One region of the Pantoea sp. C2G6 genome, then DNA from elsewhere that is predicted to be linked to it. Evidence: predicted binding sites of a transcription regulator. Region 1 holds the regulator's gene; each other region holds the start of a gene.
What was found. The regulator PhoB, encoded in region 1, activates phosphate uptake and scavenging genes when phosphate is short. The targets are predictions, from matches to a motif close to CTGTCATAAAACTGNCNNAT.

Region 1 (3,140 bases):
CGGGGGATATGTTCCGCCGCGATGCCCGGTCCATTGTCACACACCCGGAAGGTCGCCCCCTGCTTACTGCGCAGCCAGCTGATGTCGATGCGGGTGCCGTCAGGGGTGTGATTGACCGCGTTGTAAACCAGGTTGGAGATGGCGCTGCGCAGCTGCTCATCGTTGCCAAAGACTTTCAGATGGGGATCGGTGTGGAAATGGATCTCGTGCCGGCCGCCGCTCAGCGTTGCGGCCTCATGCTGCAAGAGCTTCAGCATCACCGGCACATCCACCTTCTCTTTGAGATCGATCGCCGGTGCGGCTTCAATGCGCGACAGCGTCAGCAGCTGTTTCACCAGGCTGTCCATGCGGCGCGTCTGCTCCGACATGGTATGCAGCGCTTTACTGCGCGAAGGCTCGCTCATCACCGAGTCGTTCATCATCTCCAGATAGCCCTGCAACACCGTCAGCGGGGTGCGCAGTTCATGGCTGACGTTGGCAAAGAAGTTGCGCCGCGCGCCCTCCAGCTGATGCATCTGGGTGACGTCACGCGCCACCAGCAGCCACTGCCCTTCGCTGTAGGGCATCACGCGGAATTCCATATGAAATTTGTTGTTCAGCACCAGCGTCAGCGGCTTGTCGAAATCACGCTGGCGGATATAGCGGGAGAACTCCGGGTAGCGCAGCAGATTGAGGATATTCTGGCCATTATCCTCCGGCCAGCGCAGGCCAAGGTGCTGTTGCGCCAGCCCGTTGCACCAGAAAATGGTGCCCTCTTCAGTGGTGAGGATCACCGCGTCGGGCAGCGACTCCGCGCCGCTGCGAAAGCGCTTGATCAGATTGCCCAGTTCACGCCGCCGCCGCCGGTTACGCAGCTGCATCTGATAGAGCCCATAAAACAGCGGCTCCCAGCTGGCGCGTCCGGTGGGCGGCGTCATGGTGCGATCGAGCCACAGCCAGTGCGACAGCCGCATCAGATTATGGAAATGCCACAGCAGCACCGCCAGCACGCTCAGCAGCAGCAGCCACGGCAGATAGCCAAACAGCAGACCGAGCAGCAGCGCAGGCAGAGACGCCAGCAGCAGTTCTGTCAGTAATCTCTTCCAGGAGAGGCGTTCCAGCACGGTTAAGGCTCCGTTCAGTAGCGGGCAGAGAAACGATACCCTGTTCCGCGGACGGTTTGTACCATGCGATCGTGGCCGGAGATCTCCAGCGCTTTACGTAAACGGCGGATGTGAACGTCGACGGTGCGATCTTCCACATAAACATTGGTGCCCCAGACGTGGTTCAGCAGCTGTTCGCGGCTGTAGACCCGCTCCGGGTGGGTCATAAAGAAGTGCAGCAGCTTATATTCGGTCGGGCCCATCTCCAGCGGGGTGGTCTCGGACATCACGCGATGGGAAGAGGGATCGAGACTCAGCCCCTGTATCTCAATCACCTCCTCCACCGCCATCGGGGAGATACGGCGCATCACCGCTTTGATCCGCGCCATCAGCTCTTTCGGCGAGAATGGCTTGGTAATGTAATCGTCAGCCCCCACTTCCAGCCCGCGCACCCGGTCCTCCTCTTCACCGCGCGCGGTGAGCATCATCACCGGAATGTCGCGGGTCATCGCTTCGCGCTTCAGATGCTTGATAAACTGAATGCCGCTGCCGCCGGGTAACATCCAGTCCAGCAGAATCAGATCGGGCCAGGGTTCAATCAGCTTGCCCACGGCGCTGTCATAATCTTCCGCCTCGATTGGCTGATAGTCGTTCTGCTCCAGAACAAAACACAACATTTCTCGGATGGGGGCTTCATCTTCCACAACCAAAATGCGCTTAGCCATTATTACTCCTGCTGATTATGACGGCTGTCACTGAGATTCGCGGCGCCATTATGCGTCAGATTTGTGACACTTTTATGAAAAACATAACCTGCCTGTAACCACGCAGGTAATCATTTATGACAGCGCCGCGACAATTTTTCGCTTTGGCGGCAGAGCCAGTATAATCGCCGGGCGAATCACAACGGCAGGGACTCTTATGCGCATCATTCATACCGCGGACTGGCATCTGGGGCAGTTCTTCTACAACAAAAGTCGGGCCGCGGAGCATCAGGCGTTTCTCGACTGGCTGTTGATCCAGATTGAACAGCATCAGGTGGATGCACTGATCATCGCGGGCGATCTGTTTGATACCGGCACGCCGCCCAGCTACGCGCGCGAAATGTTCAACCGCTTTGTGGTGGCGCTGCAACCCACGGGCTGTCAGCTGATTGTGCTGGCAGGCAATCACGATTCGGTGGCGACCCTGAATGAGTCGCGCGAGCTGCTCGCCTGCCTCAACACCAGAGTGATCGCCGCCCCGCAGGAAAATGAGGATCTGCTGCTGCTCACCACCCGCCACGGGGAGCCGGGCGCGCTGCTGTGCGCCATTCCCTATCTGCGGCCGCGCGATATTCTGCGCAGCCGGGCGGGCCAGTCGGGCCGCGATAAACAGACCTCACTGCTGGAGGCGATCGCTCACCATTATCAGCAGCGTTTTGAGGCGGCAAAGGCGCTCGGCTATGGGCTGCCGGTGATCGCCACCGGCCATCTCACCACCGTCGGCGTCAGCCAGAGCGATTCGGTACGCGACATCTACATCGGCACGCTGGACGCCTTCCCCGCCAGCGCCTTTCCGGCGGCCGACTATATTGCGCTGGGCCATATCCATCGCGCCCAGCGGGTGGCGGGCAGCGAGCATATCCGTTACAGCGGCTCGCCGATCCCGCTGAGTTTTGATGAGCTGGGCAGCGAAAAAAGCGTCTTTCTGCTGGAGCTGAGTGCCAGCGGTCTGCAATCGGTCACGCCGCTGGTGGTGCCGCAGAGTCAGCCGATGCAGGTGTTGAAAGGATCGCTGGCGCAGATTGCTGAACAGCTCAACGCCTTCAGCGCGCTGCCGCTGCCGCTGCCGAAACCGATCTGGCTCGACATCGAAGTCACCACCCAGGAGTACCTCAGCGACCTGCAACGTCAGGTGGAGAGCCTGACCGCCACGCTGCCGGTCGAGGTCCTGCTGTTACGCCGCAGCCGCGAGCAGCGGCAGCAGAGTCTGGCGCGACTCGATAATGAAACCCTGAGCGAGCTGAAGGTGGAGGAGGTCTTTGCCCGGCGGCTGGCGCTGGATGAGGCGCTGCAA
Region 2 (3,140 bases), on a different contig from region 1:
TGCGCTGGATCCTGATGAACGAGGAGGTCAGCGTGGTGATCCCTGGCGCGAAAAACCGCGAACAGGCTGAAGCCAACGCCCGCGCCAGCGACGTCGCGGCGATCTCCGCCGAGACCATGGCGGCATTGAAGCAGATCTATCAGCAGAAGATCGCGCCTCACGTGCATCAGCGTTGGTAGTCTACAACGCCTGGGCGCAGGCCCAGGCGGAACTCCAGGCCCACTGGAAGTTATAGCCACCCAGCCAGCCGGTCACATCCACCACTTCGCCGATAAAATAGAGCCCCGGCACTGCGCGGGCCTCCATGGTTTTCGAGGAGAGCTGAGTGGTATCCACCCCGCCCAGCGTCACTTCCGCCGTGCGATAGCCTTCGGTGCCGTTGGGCTGTACGCGCCAGGCGTGCAGCGTCTGCACCAGCTCCGCCTGCTGCCGACTGTTGAGCTGCTTCAGGGTGATGTCCGGCACCACCTTCAGCGCCTGCAACACCTCAACCAGCCGTTTCGGCACGATTTTCGCCAGGCTGTTTTTCAGGCTGAGATTGGGGTGGGCCTCACGCTGCGCCGTCAGAAAGGCGTCGAGCGGCGTGGCGGGTGAGAGATCGATAGTGACGAACTCGCCGGGCTGCCAGTAGCTGGAGATCTGCAACACCGCCGGACCCGACAGGCCGCGATGGGTAAACAGCATCGCCTCTTTAAAGCGGGTGCCATCCTGAGCGTCGATGGTGGTCTCCAGCGCCACGCCGGAGAGAGTCTGCAACTGCTCCAGCAGCGGCTTGTGCAGGGTAAAGGGCACCAGCGCGGCACGGGTCGGAAAAACGCTTAACCCGAACTGCTCAGCGATTTTATAGCCAAACGGCGACGCGCCGAGGCCCGGCATCGACAGGCCGCCACTGGCAATCACCAGCTTTTCCGCCTGCACCGTGCTGCCGTTGAGTTGCAGGGTGTAGCCGTTCTCATCGCGCGCCACACTGAGCACCTCACTGCGCAGCCGCAGGGTGACGTTGCCCTTGTCACATTCGGCCAGCAGCAGATCGACAATCTGCTGCGCGGAGTCGTCACAGAACAGCTGACCCAGGGTTTTCTCATGCCAGGCGATAGCGTGACGATTGACAAGATCGATAAAATCCCACTGGGTATAACGCGCCAGCGCCGATTTACAGAAGTGGGGATTGTGCGACAGATAGGCCGCCGGTTCGGTATAGAGGTTGGTGAAGTTGCAGCGGCCGCCGCCCGACATCAGAATCTTACGGCCCGCTTTTTTGCCGTTATCCAGCAGCAATACGCGGCGACCGCGCTGTCCGGCCTGGGCGGCACAGAACAGGCCGGCGGCACCGGCACCAATGATGATAACGTCAAACTGTTCCACGGCGGCTCACTCACTTAACGGGAAAGGCGCAGATTGTAGTGATCTGCTTACACAGACGCCAGCGTCAAAAATTTGCCGTAAATGTGTCATATTGTAACCGACTAATATATAGACCTTTTTCACCGGCTTAGTCCCAAACCGGGCGGTGAAAGATAAAATTAGCGCTATATTTTACTTTCCCATACCGCACGTTGTCGCGGATAATGCGCCGCGTTCATGTCCTCCAAAAATGGCGTAACGTTTATGCTACATCTGTTTGCTGGTCTAGACCTCAGTACTGGCCTGTTATTGGTTCTTGCCCTGCTGTTTGTATTGTTTTATGAAGCAATCAACGGCTTCCACGACACGGCCAACGCAGTTGCGACGGTCATCTATACCCGTGCCATGCGTGCCCAGCTTGCTGTGGTTATGGCGGGTGTCTTCAACTTCTTTGGCGTGCTGCTCGGTGGATTGAGTGTCGCCTACGCTATTGTTCATATGCTTCCCACCGATCTGCTGCTGAATGTCGGATCGGCCCACGGTCTCGCCATGGTGTTTTCTATGCTGCTGGCGGCGATCATCTGGAACCTCGGCACCTGGTATCTCGGTCTGCCGGCCTCCAGCTCCCATACCCTGATCGGTGCCATTATCGGTATCGGCCTGACCAACGCCCTGATGAACGGCACCTCGGTGGTGGATGCGCTTAACATCCCCAAAGTGCTGAATATCTTCCTTTCACTGATCCTGTCGCCGATTGTTGGTCTGGTGATCGCGGGCAGCTTAATCTTTATGCTGCGTCGCTACTGGAGCAGCACCAAAAAGCGTGCACGCATCCATATGACGCCCGCTGACCGCGAGAAGATCGACGGCAAGAAAAAGCCGCCGTTCTGGACCCGTATCGCCCTGATTGTCTCCGCCATCGGCGTGAGCTACTCACATGGCGCGAACGACGGCCAGAAAGGGATTGGCCTGATCATGCTGGTGCTGATTGGCGTGGCCCCGGCCGGTTTCGTGGTGAATATGAATGCCTCCGGTTACGACATCACCCGCACCCGCGACGCGGTTAATCATCTGGAGCAGTATTATCAGCAGCACAACGCCTCGCTGACCCACATTATCCAGATGGCACCGCCGAAGCTGCCTACCCCGGAAGAAGTGCCAGCAGCCAGCCCGCAGGAGTTCCACTGTGACAGCGCCCGCGCATTACAGGCGGTACAGCGCGCACAGCTGCTGCTGAATAACCTGCAAAGCTACGATCAGCTGACGGTGGAACAGCGCGGCCAGATGCGTCGTCTGCTGCTCTGTATCTCTGACACCGCCGACAAAGCGGCCAAGCTGCCGGAAACCACCCCGGATGACCAGCGCTTCCTCAATAAGCTGAAGAGCGATCTGCTGGGTACTATCGAGTATGCGCCGGTCTGGATTATTGTGGCGGTTGCCCTGGCGCTGGGCGTGGGCACCATGATTGGCTGGCGTCGTGTCGCTACCACCATCGGTGAGAAGATCGGTAAAAAAGGCATGACCTATGCGCAGGGGATGTCAGCTCAGGTAACGGCTGCGCTGTCGATTGGCGTCGCCAGCTATACCGGGATGCCGGTCTCCACCACCCACATCCTCTCCTCGTCCGTTGCCGGTACCATGCTGGTTGATGGCGGAGGATTGCAGAGCCGGACCATCAAGAACATCGCCATGGCGTGGATCTTCACACTGCCGGTCTGTATCGTGCTGTCAGGCTCGCTCTACTGGATAGCGTTAAAACTGGTGTAACGCCAGCTGAAAAGGGCGACTCCGGTCGC
Region 3 (3,140 bases), on a different contig from region 1:
CGATCGGCCGCGCCAGACCGGGAGGCCGCACTCCTGTTACAGCCTCTGCTTATGACCGGTCACTGCGCCCCACCACCCAGCGCCTGTGCACCCACAGCGAGGCGAAGATCACCAGCGCACCCGCGATAAAGCTCGGCCAGTGCGGTTTCTCCTGCCAGATCGCCAGATTCACCAGCAGCCCGGCGGGCACGTGCATGTTATTCATAATACCCAGTGTGCCGGCATCGACCTGGGTCGCTCCGTAGTTCCACATAAAATAGCCGAGCCCTGACGCCGCCACTCCCAGCCAGACCAGAACGCCCCACTGCAATGAGGTGGTCGGTAACTTCTGTGGATTTCCCCAGACACCCCAAGCAATAACCGCAATCAATACCGCGCCCAGATAAAACCAGGAAAACGCCGTGTGCTGCGGCATCGGCCGGGTCTCCTGCAAACGCTTATAGCCCACCATCCCGGCGGCGAAGCAGATATTTGCCAGCTGCACTAACAGCAATCCAAACCAGAAATTGTCGCTGACTTTGTCATAACGAATAATGGCCGCCCCGCCGACCGCCAGCAGCGCACTGAAGATATAGCCAATACGAAGCGGACGGCGGCTGATCAGATCATAAATCAGCGTGACATAGAGCGGCGTCATCACCGTAAACAGCAGGAATTCCGACACGCTCAGGTAGAGATAAGCCTCAAAGCTCAGCAGATACATCACCCCTAACTGCAATGTCCCCACCAGCATGTAGAGCAGCAGCGTTGAAGGACGATAGCCACGCCAGCGCAAAAAGGGTAGAAAGACCAGGGCAGCCAGTCCCAGTCGCATCAGCACGGAAAACCAGCTATCCACCTGCCCCGCAAGGTATTCGCCAATCAGACTAAACGAAAAGGCCCAGAGAATGGTGGTAACGATCAATAAGAACACGGTAACGACCCCGAAATGAACAGGCCGTCAGTGTAAACAATGTGCCGCTATCAGGCTGCGAAATCTGGTTGACATCTGGTTACTGACCAGGCAATCAGACTGGCCGCAGATGCGGTAACCGCAGACTGATATAAATACCGTTTGAAGGGGTTTTCAGCCAGATAAAATGCGCGAAATAAACCATCCAATGATCACTTTCGCTCCATATTGTAATAAAACTGTAACAAATGTGTCATTCATCACAGTAACGTTGCGCAACTACCACTATCCTTTGCGCGAAATGGAACATCACACCGCCATTTTATCTTGCCTTTTTCTTGCCCCAACCTGCTGGGAATGTAAAACCATAATGCGCCCTGGAGGGCCTCACTCATGTTGAGTATTTTTAAACCTGCACCACGCCAGGCGCAGGTAGCAGAGGATCGCGTCGATCCTCTCTACCGTCGTCTGCGCTGGCAAATTTTCATCGGGATCTTTTTTGGTTACGCGGCCTACTACCTGGTCCGTAAAAACTTCGCGCTCGCCATGCCTTATCTGGTCGAGCAGGGCTTCTCCCGTGGCGACCTCGGTTTTGCCCTGTCGGGCATCTCCATTGCCTACGGCTTTTCAAAGTTCATCATGGGCTCGGTCTCTGACCGATCTAACCCGCGGGTCTTTTTACCGGCTGGCCTGATTCTGGCTGCCACGGTGATGCTGATTATGGGGTTCGTTCCCTGGGCGACCTCCAGCATCATGGTGATGTTCGTGCTGCTGTTTATCTGCGGCTGGTTCCAGGGCATGGGCTGGCCGCCGTGTGGCCGGACGATGGTGCACTGGTGGTCACAGAAGGAGCGCGGCAGGATTGTCTCGGTGTGGAACTGCGCCCATAACGTCGGCGGCGGCATCCCGCCACTGCTGTTCCTGCTCGGTATGGCGTGGTTTAACGACTGGAAAGCGGCGCTCTACATGCCTGCTTTTGGGGCGATTGCCATTGCGATTCTGGCCTTTGCGCTGATGCGCGACACGCCGCAATCCTGTGGTCTGCCACCGATTGAAGAGTACAAAAATGACTATCCGCGCGACTACGATGCCAGCCACGAAGAGGAGCTGACCGCGAAGCAGATCTTCATGAAATATGTGCTGCCGAACAAGCTGCTGTGGTACATCGCGCTGGCTAACGTCTTTGTCTATCTGCTGCGCTACGGCATCCTCGACTGGTCACCGACCTACCTGAAAGAGGTGAAGCACTTCACGCTGGATAAGTCGTCGTGGGCCTACTTCCTGTATGAATATGCGGGAATACCAGGCACGCTGCTGTGCGGCTGGATGTCGGACAAAGTATTCCGGGGTAATCGCGGCGCGACCGGGGTCTTCTTTATGACGCTGGTGACGATTGCGACCGTGGTTTACTGGCTCAACCCGGCGGGCAATCCGGGCGTTGATATGGCCTGTATGATCGTGATTGGCTTCCTGATCTACGGCCCGGTGATGCTGATTGGTCTGCACGCGCTGGAACTGGCACCGAAGAAAGCGGCAGGAACCGCAGCGGGCTTTACCGGCCTGTTCGGCTACCTGGGCGGCTCGGTCGCGGCCAGCGCCATTGTCGGCTACACCGTGGATTACTTCGGCTGGGACGGCGGTTTCCTGGTGATGATTGTCGGCTGCGTGCTGGCGGTGATCCTGCTGTTACTGACCATGGTCAGTGAACACAAGCACAAACAGAACCTCGCCGGATAGCCATCAAATAACCCGCGAAATCGCGGGTTATTTCTTTGGCTACTTAATCAATATAAAGTTGTGTAGTTTTGCAGCGATATAACGCTGCCAGCTTCTCAAGCGTTTGTTTCTGTGGTTTTTTTCGTGACTCTAATTTCGATACGCCCGCCTGGGTGATACCTAATTGCCTGGCAACCTCTTCCTGTGACATTTCTCTGTGTAAGCGCCAGGCAACATGCAACGGAACCAACTGTCTGCGACTGATTTTCAATACATCATGGGGAATGAGGTCATCATCATCCGGGCCAGCTTTATAGGGAACAGACTCAAATGCCTCTTCTAAATGACTTTCAGCCATTAATTTATTAAATAATTCAATGGGAATAACAGCACCAGTGCGATTCCCGCGCTCATCGGTCAGGAACTGTATAGCATTCATGGGTAATGACTCCTTAAAGTGGCGGCAGGCCAGAGCACTGGTTATCCGCCGATGCGACTTACATGCGTTTTTTCTGCCTGAAACAGAGTAGAG

Region 2: the regulator PhoB is predicted to act here: its motif matches at 1,438-1,457, upstream of pitA (inorganic phosphate transporter PitA).
Region 3: the regulator PhoB is predicted to act here: its motif matches at 1,121-1,140, upstream of glpT (glycerol-3-phosphate transporter).

What each region holds. Positions count from the first base shown of each region.
Region 1 covers NZ_JBGMNJ010000006.1:141,323-144,462, forward strand. The annotation lists gene phoR (phosphate regulon sensor histidine kinase PhoR) at 1-1,103, opposite strand, end outside; gene phoB (phosphate response regulator transcription factor PhoB) at 1,118-1,807, opposite strand; gene sbcD (exonuclease subunit SbcD) at 2,004-3,140, shown strand, end outside.
Region 2 covers NZ_JBGMNJ010000005.1:186,063-189,202, forward strand. The annotation lists gene ACCW71_RS09550 (aldo/keto reductase) at 1-179, shown strand, start outside; gene ACCW71_RS09555 (NAD(P)/FAD-dependent oxidoreductase) at 181-1,365, opposite strand; gene pitA (inorganic phosphate transporter PitA) at 1,609-3,111, shown strand.
Region 3 covers NZ_JBGMNJ010000015.1:91,935-95,074, reverse strand. The annotation lists gene ACCW71_RS17380 (carboxylate/amino acid/amine transporter) at 50-913, opposite strand; gene glpT (glycerol-3-phosphate transporter) at 1,286-2,629, shown strand; gene ACCW71_RS17370 (helix-turn-helix domain-containing protein) at 2,673-3,047, opposite strand.